Regions from separate parts of the Ornithinicoccus sp. genome, predicted to be linked through region 2. Evidence: riboswitches for the same ligand, from Rfam matches in the RefSeq annotation. Region 2 holds a riboswitch; the other holds the start of a gene.
The links. A riboswitch is a leader RNA that binds a small molecule or an ion and turns the genes downstream of it on or off. The one in region 2 is predicted to bind S-adenosylmethionine.

Region 1: another riboswitch for S-adenosylmethionine. It lies ahead of AC1QRC_RS04745 (bifunctional o-acetylhomoserine/o-acetylserine sulfhydrylase); the one in region 2 lies ahead of AC1QRC_RS02350 (LLM class flavin-dependent oxidoreductase).

What each region holds. Positions count from the first base shown of each region.
Region 1 covers NZ_CM169976.1:897,585-903,185, reverse strand. The annotation lists gene AC1QRC_RS04760 (PspC domain-containing protein) at 1-991, shown strand, start outside; gene AC1QRC_RS04755 (hypothetical protein) at 993-1,457, shown strand; gene AC1QRC_RS04750 (hypothetical protein) at 1,485-2,597, opposite strand; SAM riboswitch class IV at 2,739-2,855, shown strand; gene AC1QRC_RS04745 (bifunctional o-acetylhomoserine/o-acetylserine sulfhydrylase) at 3,072-4,382, shown strand; gene metX (homoserine O-acetyltransferase MetX) at 4,382-5,601, shown strand, end outside.
Region 2 covers NZ_CM169976.1:445,598-451,198, forward strand. The annotation lists gene AC1QRC_RS02345 (NtaA/DmoA family FMN-dependent monooxygenase) at 1-1,078, opposite strand, end outside; gene AC1QRC_RS02350 (LLM class flavin-dependent oxidoreductase) at 1,107-2,345, opposite strand; SAM riboswitch class IV at 2,587-2,701, opposite strand; gene AC1QRC_RS02355 (LLM class flavin-dependent oxidoreductase) at 3,099-4,235, opposite strand; SAM riboswitch class IV at 4,261-4,376, opposite strand; gene AC1QRC_RS02360 (alpha/beta fold hydrolase) at 4,422-5,270, opposite strand; gene AC1QRC_RS02365 (MarR family winged helix-turn-helix transcriptional regulator) at 5,267-5,601, opposite strand, start outside.

The DNA.
Region 1 (5,601 bases), 450 kb from region 2:
GCGCGATGGTCGCGGGGAGTCGATCCTGCTCCTGGTGGCGGCCGTCCTCGTCACCATCGGTGTCTTCCCGTGGTGGGGCGGCCCGGGCGGCTTCTGGAACGCCGGCTGGTGGGTGGCCTCACTCGCCATCACGGTCGGGGTGGTCGTGGGCGTCGTCTACCTCCTGCGGTCCTCGTTTGAGGGCCGGCCCACAGGACAGCAGGGCACGACACAGCAGGTCTCACCCCAGCCCAGCACGTCTCCGCAGGGCACGGCACAGCAAGTCTCACCCCAGCCCAGCGCGTCTCCGCAGGGCACGCCGCAGCACGCCACGCCCCGGCCCCCGAAGCCGCCTCGCCCCGTGCGCGAGCGCAGGAAGACCGGCGGCCCCCTGGTCGCCCTGATCGCGACCGGGCTGGCGATGCTCGCCTTCGGTGGGCTGCTCTGGTCCGGCACCGAGTTCGACCTGCCCGGCAACGACCTGGTCGTGGCGCTCGCCGCCGCTCTGGCCGTCCTCGGGCTGGTCGTCCTGTTCCTGGGCGCCGCGGGTCGGCACAGCGGCTGGCCCGGCTTCCTCGCCACGGTGCTGCTCATCACGACCGTGGTCGTGGCGCCGCTGCCCGACGACTACGGCGTCTCGACCCGGGTCGGGCAGGACACCTGGCGCCCGACGAACCTGGAGGAGGGCTCCACGTTCGCGCTGGGCGCCGGGGAGGGGATCCTGGACTTGCGCCGCCTGGACCCCGCGGACCTTGACGGGCAGACCATCAGCGCGGACGTCAACATCGGGCACCTGCGGATCCTGGTGCCGGATGACCTGACCATCCGCGTGGAAGCGGGCAGCGGGATCGGCACCGTCAACCTGAACAACTTCGACCCGAGCGCCGACGACGGGGCCGCCATCTTCGGTGGTCTCAATGTGACGGAGGACCTGGTCCTCGGCGACGGTCCGGTGGACCTCGTGATCGACGCCCAGGTGGGTATCGGCCAGGTCTCTGTGGAGAGGAACTGACATGACCGACGACAACCAGCTCCGGCCGCACTCAGGCGCCCCCGACTTCCCCGTGGAGCGCACCGAGTTGCCCGAGTGGCGCCAGGTGCCCCCGGAGGAGGACACCACCCGCGCGCTCGCGGCCGACACGACGACACGGATGGACCACCCCGAGCACAGCGCCCCGGGCAGCGGCACCGGTACCTCCGCCGGAGGGCCGCCGGTGGAGCAGCACCCCACCTCGCCGGACTCGGGCACTCCGGGCGCCGCCGCGGCGGAGCGGCTGCCCGCCCCCGGTGGGCCAGCGTGGGGCACCGTGGCCTTCGGGGTGGTGTGCCTGGCCGTGGCCGGGGGTGCCCTGACCCTCCAACTCTTCGACGTGACGGTCGACTGGCGGTATGCCGTGCCCGTCGCCTTCGCGGGGTTGGGCGCTCTGCTCGTCCTCGTCGGGCTGGTCGGGCTCACCAGTCGGCGCCAGCGGGACTGACGGGGTCGGACCCGGCAGGTCGGGTGCCTACAGGCCCGTCGGCTCGGGCATCGGCGGCACCTCGTTGCAGACTCCCACCGGCAGCACCTCGGTCAGCGACAGGTGCGCTGCGCCGCCGGGCGCCGTGACCGGGTAGTCCAGCTCGCCGACCCCGTCGGCGAACCGGGCCGGGGAGGGCTGGGCCACGTCGAAGCCGTCGGCGAAGGTGATCGACTCGACGAGGGGCCAGTCGGCAGCCAGTGCGGACCGGGCCGCCAGGTCGGCCCTGGCCTCCTCTTCGCCCGTCCCGGCGGGATAGGCGAGCCGGAACGTGGCCGTCCGGCCGGTGAAGGCGACCGCCACTGCCTCGACCGGCAGGAGTGCCTCGACGTCGTGGGCCGCGGTGACCTCGTCCTGGTGCTCGATGGTCGCGTCGACCCCGAGCGCGTCATGGAACGGGATGCACCCCCGCCGGAGGTAGAGAGACTCGGCGTCCACATCCGCCAACCGCCCGATGGCAGGGTCGGTGGCGAGGGGCAGGGCCTCCGGGCCTACGGCACCCCTGACCACCACCCGCTCCGGCAGGACCAGCTCGGCACCGGCGACCGCGTCCACCTCGTCGGTCAGCGCCCGTTCCACCCCCGCCACGCCGAGGTCGGGGCGCAGCCCGAGCGCCATCCCCGGCGCCTCGCCCGCCCACCGTGCCTCCCAGTCGACGTCGTCCTGCGTGAAGCCGTACTCGAGCATGAAGAGTGAGTTGTCCTCCCGCAGCGCCCCGTCCGTCAGGAGCACGGTGCTGGCCGGGACCTGCTCCCAGAACTCGACCCGGTCCGTCATCAACCAGTCCGAGGTCATGTCGGGGACGCCCAGCCGCGCCCTGATCGCGTCGAAGTCGGTGATCGTGACGTGCGTGACGTCCTCCGGCACCAGGAACAGCCCCGCCCCCGCCGGAGTGCCCCCGGGGGACGTCCCCGAGTCCGTGGCTCCGGACGTGTCGTCCCCCGGCGGCGCCGCGGTCGCCCCAGCCACCGGGGTCGCCCCAGCCTCCGCGGTCGAGGTCGGGTCGGTCGCGTCGGCGGTGTCGTCGTCCGTCCCGGCGCAGGCTGTGAGCGAGACCACGACGACGGCCAGGACTGCGGCGCGGCCGGTGCTGGGCTGCATGGAACGACACTAGTAGCCCGGCTTATGCCGAAGTACTACAACACAAGGTCGCGGATGTCCGCAGATTCTTCATGAGAGCCTCCCGCGCATTGGTCGTAGCCGCATTGACTTCGGTCACAGCGTGCTGTTAGATCTCTGACAGGTCATGAGTCCCAGCACCAAGCCCCGGCTTGCTGGGCGGCAACCCTCCACTCGCGGTGGGGTGCCCCGGGTGATGACCTGGCGGGACGTCACACGACGTTCCCGCAAGCGCGGGCCACTCACCCGAGAGGCCCAGCAGACGCCGTAGAAGGAGCGCCGCTGTGACCTGTCGAATGTGTCGCCACTGACACCCGGACACTGCCGCCTGCCGTAGGCGGGCGCGCGCGTCCCCCGTGAAGCCCACCTGCGCCGGGGTCCTGCCCGCAGGGCCCTCGCGCGACATCCGCACCACACCCGCAGAACCCTCCCCACGACATACAGGAGATCCCCACCATGAGTTGGTCCTTCGCCACCCGCCAGATCCACGCCGGGCAGACCCCCGATGCCGTCACCGGCGCGCGGGCCCTGCCCATCTACCAGACGACCTCGTTCGTCTTCGACGACGCCGACGTCGCCGCCGCCCGCTTCAACCTCGAGGACCTCGGTCCGGTCTACACGCGCATCGGCAACCCGACCTCCGAGGTGGTGGAGAACCGGATTGCCGACCTCGAGGGCGGGGTCGGCGCCCTGCTGCTCGCCTCCGGGCAGGCCGCCAGCACCCTGGCCATCCTCAACGTGGCCTCCGCCGGCGACCACCTGGTCGCCTCGCCCAGCCTCTACGGCGGCACCCAGAACCTGTTCGCCCACACGCTGCCCAAGCTGGGCATCGAGGTCACCTTCGTCGAGGACCCGACCGACCCCGAGTCGTGGCGTGCCGCAGCCCAGGACAACACCAAGGCCTTCTACGCGGAGTCCCTGGCCAACCCGAGCAGCGAGGTGCTCGACACCGTCGCCGTCTCGACGGTCGCCCACGAGGTCGGTGTCCCGCTCATCGTGGACAACACCATCCCGACCCCGTTCCTGCACCGCCCGATCGAGCATGGCGCCGACATCGTCGTCCACTCCGCCACCAAGTACCTCGGCGGCCACGGCACGTCCATCGGCGGCGTGATCGTCGACAGCGGCAACTTCGACTACGCGCAGTACCCGGAGCGGTTCCCCGGATTCAACACCCCCGACGAGAGCTACCACGGGCTGGTCTTTGCCCGGGACCTCGGCGTGGGCAGCCCGCTCGGGGCCAACCTGGCCTACATCCTGAAGGCCCGCGTACAGCTGCTGCGTGACATCGGCCCGGCGATCTCGCCGTTCAACGCCTTCCTCATCGCCCAGGGCCTGGAGACCCTGTCGCTGCGCGTCGAGCGGCACGTCGCCAACGCCAAGCAGGTGGCCAACTGGCTGCTGGACCACGAGCAGGTGCAGTCAGTGTCCTACGCCGGGCTGCCGGGCCACCCGTCCTACGAGCTGGCCCAGAAGTACCTCCCCGGCGGCGCCGGCGCGGTCCTCGCCTTCGAGATCGAGGGGGGACTGGAGGCCGGCAAGCGCTTCGTCTCCGCCCTGGAGCTGCACTCCAACGTCGCCAACATCGGCGATGTCCGGTCGCTGGTGATCCACCCCGCCTCGACCACCCACCGCCAGCTCACCGAGGAGGCCCAGCGCGCAGCCGGGGTCACCCCGGGACTGGTGCGGCTGGCCGTCGGGATCGAGCACGTCGACGACATCCTGGCCGACCTTGAGGTCGGCTTCGTGGCGGCCAAGGGGGCCTGATGCCGGTCGGGCTGTCCGCCGGATCCGGACGACGCTCCCGCGTCGTCGGTGACCTCACCCTGGAGTCCGGGCAGATACTGCCGGGCGCCCGCCTCGCGTACGAGTCGTGGGGACGTCTGAACGAGGCGGGCGACAACGCGGTGCTGGTGCTGCACGCACTCACCGGGGACTCCCACGTCGAGGGTGAGACCGGACCGGACAGCCCGACCGCGGGGTGGTGGCCCGGCCTCATCGGGCCGGGTCGCCCCCTCGACACCGACCGCTACTTCGTGATCGCACCGAACGTCCTCGGCGGCTGCCGAGGCAGCACCGGGCCCTCCTCCCCGGGACAGGACGGTCGGCCGTGGGGTTCGCTCTTCCCCCGGCTGACCGTCCGGGACCAGGTGCGCGCCGAGGCGGCCCTGGCCGACCGGCTCGGGATCCGATCCTTTGCCGCCGTGATCGGTGGGTCGATGGGCGGTATGCGGGCGCTGGAGTGGGCGGTCACGTTCCCCGGGCGGGTGCGCCGCTGCCTGCCGATCGCGACATCCGCTGCCGCCACGGCCGACCAGATCGCGTGGGCCACGCCGCAGCTGTACGCGATCCGGTCCGACCCCGGCTACGTCGGCGGCGACTACTACCCAGGGCCCGGTCCGCGCGCCGGTCTGGAGGTGGCCCGCCAGATCGCCCACGCCACATACCGCAGCGCGGGTGAGCTGGGCGAACGGTTCGGGGCCTCCCCCCAGCAGGGCGAGGATCCGTCGCACGGCGGGCGGTATGCCGTGCAGTCCTACCTGGAGCACCACGGGCGCAAGCTGGTCCGCCGCTTCGACGCCAACACCTACCTGGTGCTGACCGAGGTGATGAACGGCCACGACATCGGCCGGGACCGCGGCGGGGTCACGGCCGCCCTGCGCCGCATCACCGCCGACCTGACCGTGGCCGTGGTCGACAGCGACCGGCTGTTCACCCCCGAGGACGGCGCCGTCATCGCCACCGCGCCCAGTTGTCGGGGCCTGGTCACCATCGCCTCGCCCTACGGGCACGACGGGTTCCTGGTCGAGACCGAGCAGGTCTTCGCGATCATCGCCGACGCCCTCGCGGACCGACCAATCGGTGCCTCGGCACCGGCACAGTCCGCGACGCGGGACGGCGCGCCCCCCGAGCAGGCGCCTGCCGACGGGGGACGCCTGGGCCGGGCACGCCCCGCGGTCGCCCCACACGAGCTGCAGTTCAGCGG
Region 2 (5,601 bases):
TCTTCTCCTCGGCGACGGCACGCAGCCGGGCGACCTCGGCGTGCGCGTCGTCGACGTGCCGGGCCCTGCCCTGGATGATGCTGGACGGGCCGGTCTCGGGCCCGATGTCGGGCAGCGGCCCGTCGGGGTCGTAGCCGGACAGGTCCCGGTTCCAGACCTGCTCCAGCAGCAGCAGCGCGGTCTGGCCGCTGACCTGCTGGCGCCGGATGTCGGCCGCGAGCTCGGCCGCCTCCTCGTCGGTGTCCCCGACCACGAAGGTGACCCCCGGCAGGACCTTCAGCTCGTCCGGACCGCGCCCGTAGCGGGACAGCCGGGCCTTGATGTCCCGGTAGAAGGCCCGGCCGGCCTCGGGCGTCCCGTGACGGGTGAAGATCGCGTCGGCGGTGCGCGCGGCGAACTCCCGGCCACCGTCGGAGTCCCCCGCCTGGAAGATGACGGGGTGCTGCTGGGGCGTGCGCGGCACGTTGAAGTGGCCGGCGATGTCGAAGTGCGCGGAGCGGTAGGCGAACTCCCCGACCGTGCCGTCTGCCAGGAAGCGGCCCGTCTCCGGGTCAGCGACCACGGCGTCGGCCTGCCAGGAGTCCCACAGGTGCCGGGCCGCAGCGACGATGCTCTCGGCCCGGTCGTAGCGCAGCTCGCGGTCCAGGTAGCCGCCGCGACGGAAGTTCTCACCGGTGAAGGCGTCCGAGCTGGTCACCACGTTCCACGCCGCCCGGCCGTCGGAGAGCAGGTCCAGGGTGGCGAACTGGCGGGCCAGCTCGTAGGGCTCGTTGAACGTGGCGTTGATGGTGCCGACCAGGCCGAGGTGCTCGGTGACGCCGGCCAGCGCGGCCAGCACCGGGAGGGTGTCCGGCCGGCCGACGACGTCGAGGTCGTGGATCAGCCCGCGCTGCTCCCGGAGCCGGAGGCCCTCGGCCAGGAAGAGGAAGTCCAGGTGTCCGCGCTCGGCGGTCTGGGCGAACCGGCGGAAGGAGTCGAACTCGATGTGGCTGCCGGAGCGGGGGTCGCTCCAGACGGTCGTGTTGTTCACCCCGGGGAAGTGCGCCCCGAGGATGACCTGCTTGAGGGGTGTGCTCATGTCAGGCGTCTCTTTCGTGTCGGGGTGGTCAGGACGCGGTGGCGTAGCGGTTGACCGCAACGGGCAGTCCGAGCCGCTCGCGCAGGGTGGTGTCGGCGTAGGTCGTGCGGAACAGCCCGGCTCGCTGCAGCGCCGGGACGAGGGCCCCGGTGATCGCGGGCAGGTCGACGGCGTGCTCGATCGGCCGGAGACGGAACCCCGCATAGCCGAGGGCGTGCCAGCGCTCCGTCAGGTCGGCGAGCTCCGTCGGGTCGCACGCGAGGACGAGGGCGTCGGAGCGGTGCTCCGCGCCGGCCAGGTCGTTGAGCGCCGCCAGCCGCGCTGGCCCGTCGCCGTGCTCGGGAGTGGTCAGCGCCACCTCCAGGTCGGCGAAGACGAGCAATGGGGTCTCACTGGTGCGGTGCAGGGCCTCGATCTCCCGCACCTCGCTCAGGATCGCCGCCGCGTCCTCGTCGTCCTGGGGGGTCACGAAGAGGACGTCGGCGCCCCGGGCGGCCAGTTCGTAGGGGATCCGCTGGTGACCGAGCGCGGTCACCACCGGCTGGCCCTGCGGTGGACGCGGCGTGATCGAGGGGCCCTTGACCGAGAAGAACTCGCCCTCGAAGTCGATGTAGTGCAGCTTGTCCCGGTCGATGAACCGGCCCGTCGCGACGTCCCGGATCTCGGCGTCCTTCTCCCAGCTGTCCCAGAGCTGGCGCACCACCTCGATGACGTCGGCGGCCTCCTCGAACAGCGCCCGCAACGCGGCCTGGGCCTCCGGCGAGTGCAGCTGCTGCACGTCGCGGACCTCGCCGAACGGCGCCGGGCGGCGACCGAAGTGGGCGGCGTCCCCGGCGCTCGGGGAGGTCTGCACCCGCCACCCCGCCCGCCCCAGGCTGACGTGGTCCAGCGTGGCCAGGTTCTTGGAGACGTGGAACGGCTCGGTGTGCGTCGTCGTGATGGTCGGGACGATGCCGATCCGCTCGGTCCGGGTGGCGACCCAACTGGCGAGGAGCGAGGCGTCCAGCCGGCCCTGCAGCCGGCTGGGGTCCGGACCCTGCCCGCTGCCCAACGGCGTCGGGGACTGCGGGCCGAGGGAGTCCTCGATGGTCAGGAAGTCGAGCAGACCGCGCTCGGCGACCTGGGCCTGGTCGGCCCAGTAGCGGCCGCCGAAGACCTCGGTGGCGCGGGCACCGGCGCGGCGCCAGGAGGCGGGGTGCCACCCGGTGCCGTCGAGCGCCACGGCGAGGTGGAGCGGGGATTCGGGGGTAGGCAGGACAGAACTCAAGGGAAACTCCTGGAGGGAGGCTGGTCCGTCGTCGGACCGGGCTGGGCGGGGAGCGGGTCCCCGGGGCTGGTGCGGAGGCGGTGCGGGGCGCGGGTCGCTCAGCGACAACAACTGCGCGCGCGCACCGAGGGCATCTCGGGGCGCGCGGCGGTCGCGAGGAGAGTCATGCCGCGGGGGACGAACGAGGTCCGGACGTGCTGCGGGTCCGGGGTGACCGTCTTCAAGGGAGGGACCTCCGTGGGTGTCGCACTTGCCGATCGCGGTCTTGCGAACGGCCCGGTCCTCACCTGGAGCACCCCACTGCGAGAGAGGGTTGCCGCCCAGCAAGCCAGGGCTTGACGCTGGGGCTCATGACCGAGATGAACATAACACAACCTTGGTTGATCAAGTCAACTGCGTTATGCATCTCCCCGACGTGACCTCCCTCACTCCCGACCGGACGGGTGGTCTGGCGCTCCTACCCGGCACCAGACGGGTCGGCTGGCGGTCCTACCCGCCACCAGACGGGTGGTCTGGCGGTCCTACCCGCCACCAGACGGGTCGCCTGGAGATCACCCCCGCCACCCAGCCCATGGCAGGGAGCCGAGACAGTTGCGTGAGGATGCGGCAGACCGACAGCGTGCCGCCCGGCAGCGCGAGACCACCTGTCCGGCCACCCGCTAGATCGCCAGACCACCCGTCCGGCCACCCGCTAGATCGCCAGACCACCCGTCCGGTCACCCGCTAGATCGCCAGCCCGCCCGTCCGGTCGAGTTAGGGGCGGGCGTGCCAGGCGGCGGCGAGCAGCTCGAAGGAGCGGGCGCGCGCCTCGTAGTCGTGCGTGATGGTCGTGACGAGCAGCTCGTCCGCGCCGCTGGCGGCCTGGAGGACCGCGAGCTGGTCGGCAACCCGCTCGGGGCTGCCGACGAATCGCGTCCTCACCCGGTCTGCCACGAGCGCCTCCTCCTCCGCCGGCAGCGGTTCAGCCGCAGCCTCCTCCGGGGACGGGTAGGGGATCGCGCCACGGCCGGTGCGGATCGAGGCGACCCACTGGCCATAGCCGGCTGCCAGGAGCTCGGCCTCCTCGTCGGTCGGCGCGACGACGACGTCCGCCGACACCGTGACGTGCGGTGCCGCCAGGCCCACTCCGGGGACGAAGCTGTCGCGATAGTGGCTGACTGCGTCCAGGACCCCGGAGGGCGCCACGTGATAGTTCGCGCCGAAGCGCAGGCCCCGTGTGCCCGCGAGGGCCGCCGACTCGCCCTTGGAGCTCCCGAGGATCCACAGCTCGGGGTCGCTCGGGGTGTCGGCGGCGGCCTCGGGGAGAGCGAGTCCCTCGACCTCCAGGGCGCCGCCCAGGATGTCCTGGATCGCGGTGACGATCTCGGCATATCCCTCCGGCTGGGAGCCCTCGAGGTAGAGCAGGGACTGGCTGGCGCTGAACCGGGGCCCGGACAGCAACGGCCCGAGCGCCACCGGCGCCGGGATCAGCAAACCCTCGGGGGTGGTGTGCTCGGCCACCGCGGGCGGGGACGGGGGCGGACCTGCCGGCTGGCCCACCCCAGGTGCCCGCCGCACTCCCGAGCGGCCCAGACCCAGGTCGATCCGCCCCGGGAAGGCAGCGGCCAGGAGCGCGAACTCCTCGGCTATCGACAGCGCGGTGCGGTGCCCGGCGAGCACCGCACCGGACCCGAGCCGGATCCGGCTGGTGTCCCCGGCTGCGAGCGCGATGGTCAAGGCGGGTGAGGACCCGACGACGCCGGGGTTGAGGTGGTGCTCGGCGAACCAGTAGCGGTGATAGCCCGCCTCTTCCGCCCGACGCACCAGGTCGCGACTGTGGGCCAGCGCCTGTGCGGCGGTCGCACCGCTGCTGACGGGAACGAGGTCGAGGACACCCAACGGGACGGCCATCTGAGAACTCCTGGAGTGAGAGCGGCATACGTGCTTGCCGACCCGGGCGGGCCAGCCTGGTCATCACCTGGAGCACCCCGTCACCATGCGGAAGGGTTGCCGTCCGGCTCAGCCAGGGCTTGGACACCGGAACTCTCGACCGGCACCGAGGATACCGACCCGCCGAGCAGGCCCGACAACCTGCCCTCAGACCCTGATCTGGTCCAGGAACTCGTCGACGGCGTCCTCCCACCGCTCGGGAGCCTCCAGGTTGGGCAGGTGCCCGGCCCCGGTGATCCGCACGACACCCCGCCCGTCCTGCACGGCGGCGACCGCCCGCTCACACATCCGGTGGTGGTCGACGTAGTCCAGCTCGCCGACGATGCCGAGCACCGGCACCGGGATCTCGCCGAGCCGCTCCCACGAACCCGTCACGTGGGAGGGCGGCACCACCCCGGGACGGACATGGGTGGCCACGAAGTCCTGCTCCATCTGCTGCACCAGGCTGACGAAGGCCGGATCGACGTCCTCCAGCGGCCGGTCGGGGCCGATGTTGGCCCGGAGCGAGGCGGCGAGCCAGGCCGGAGCGTCCATCTCCCGCTCCGCCCGGTCCCGCTCCGCCAACAGCGCTCCTATCTCCGGGCTGTCCCAGACCGGCTCGTTGGTCCCGGCGCCGCTGATCACCAACGCCCTCACCACGTCGGGGTGCTCGAGCGCCGTATCGAGCGCGGCACTGGCACCCATGCTCACCCCGATCAGCACCGCCGGGCCGGCGCCCAGCTCCCGCACGAGCGCAGCAACGTCGTCGCACTGGCGGAACGGCGTGAAGGGCGTCGACGACTCGCCGTGCGCCCGCGCCTCGGGCACCACGGTCCGGGTCCGCCGCGACAGGTGCGCGAGCTCGCGCGTCCACATCCTGCGGTCCACGTAGCCGGCGTGCAGCAGCACGATCGGCGGTGCACCCGCGCCCGCCTCGACATACGCGATGTGGCCGCCCGGCACGTCCAGGCGCCCGGTCGTGGTCCCGGTCGGGGTCGTCGTGCTCCGGCGCGTCATGATCCATCCTTCTCTGGCTCGGTGACGCCCGCGGCCAGCCCGCGGACGAGGTGGTCGAGGACCCGGACACAAGCCTCGACGTCATCGGGATCGAGGTCGGTGGCCAGGCGGTCCAGCCGCACCAGCTCCGCGGCGTGCACGGACTCGTATGCCGTGTGGCCGGCCTCGGTGAGCACGATCAGGTGGGAGCGGCGATGGCTGGGGTTGGGCCGGGTCTCGACGTATCCGAGCCGCTTGGCCTCGTCGACCAGCGCCTGCACCCCCTGCCGCGTCACACAGAGCGACCGGGCGATCGCCGGCACCGGCTGGGGACCGTCGTCGTGCAGCCGTT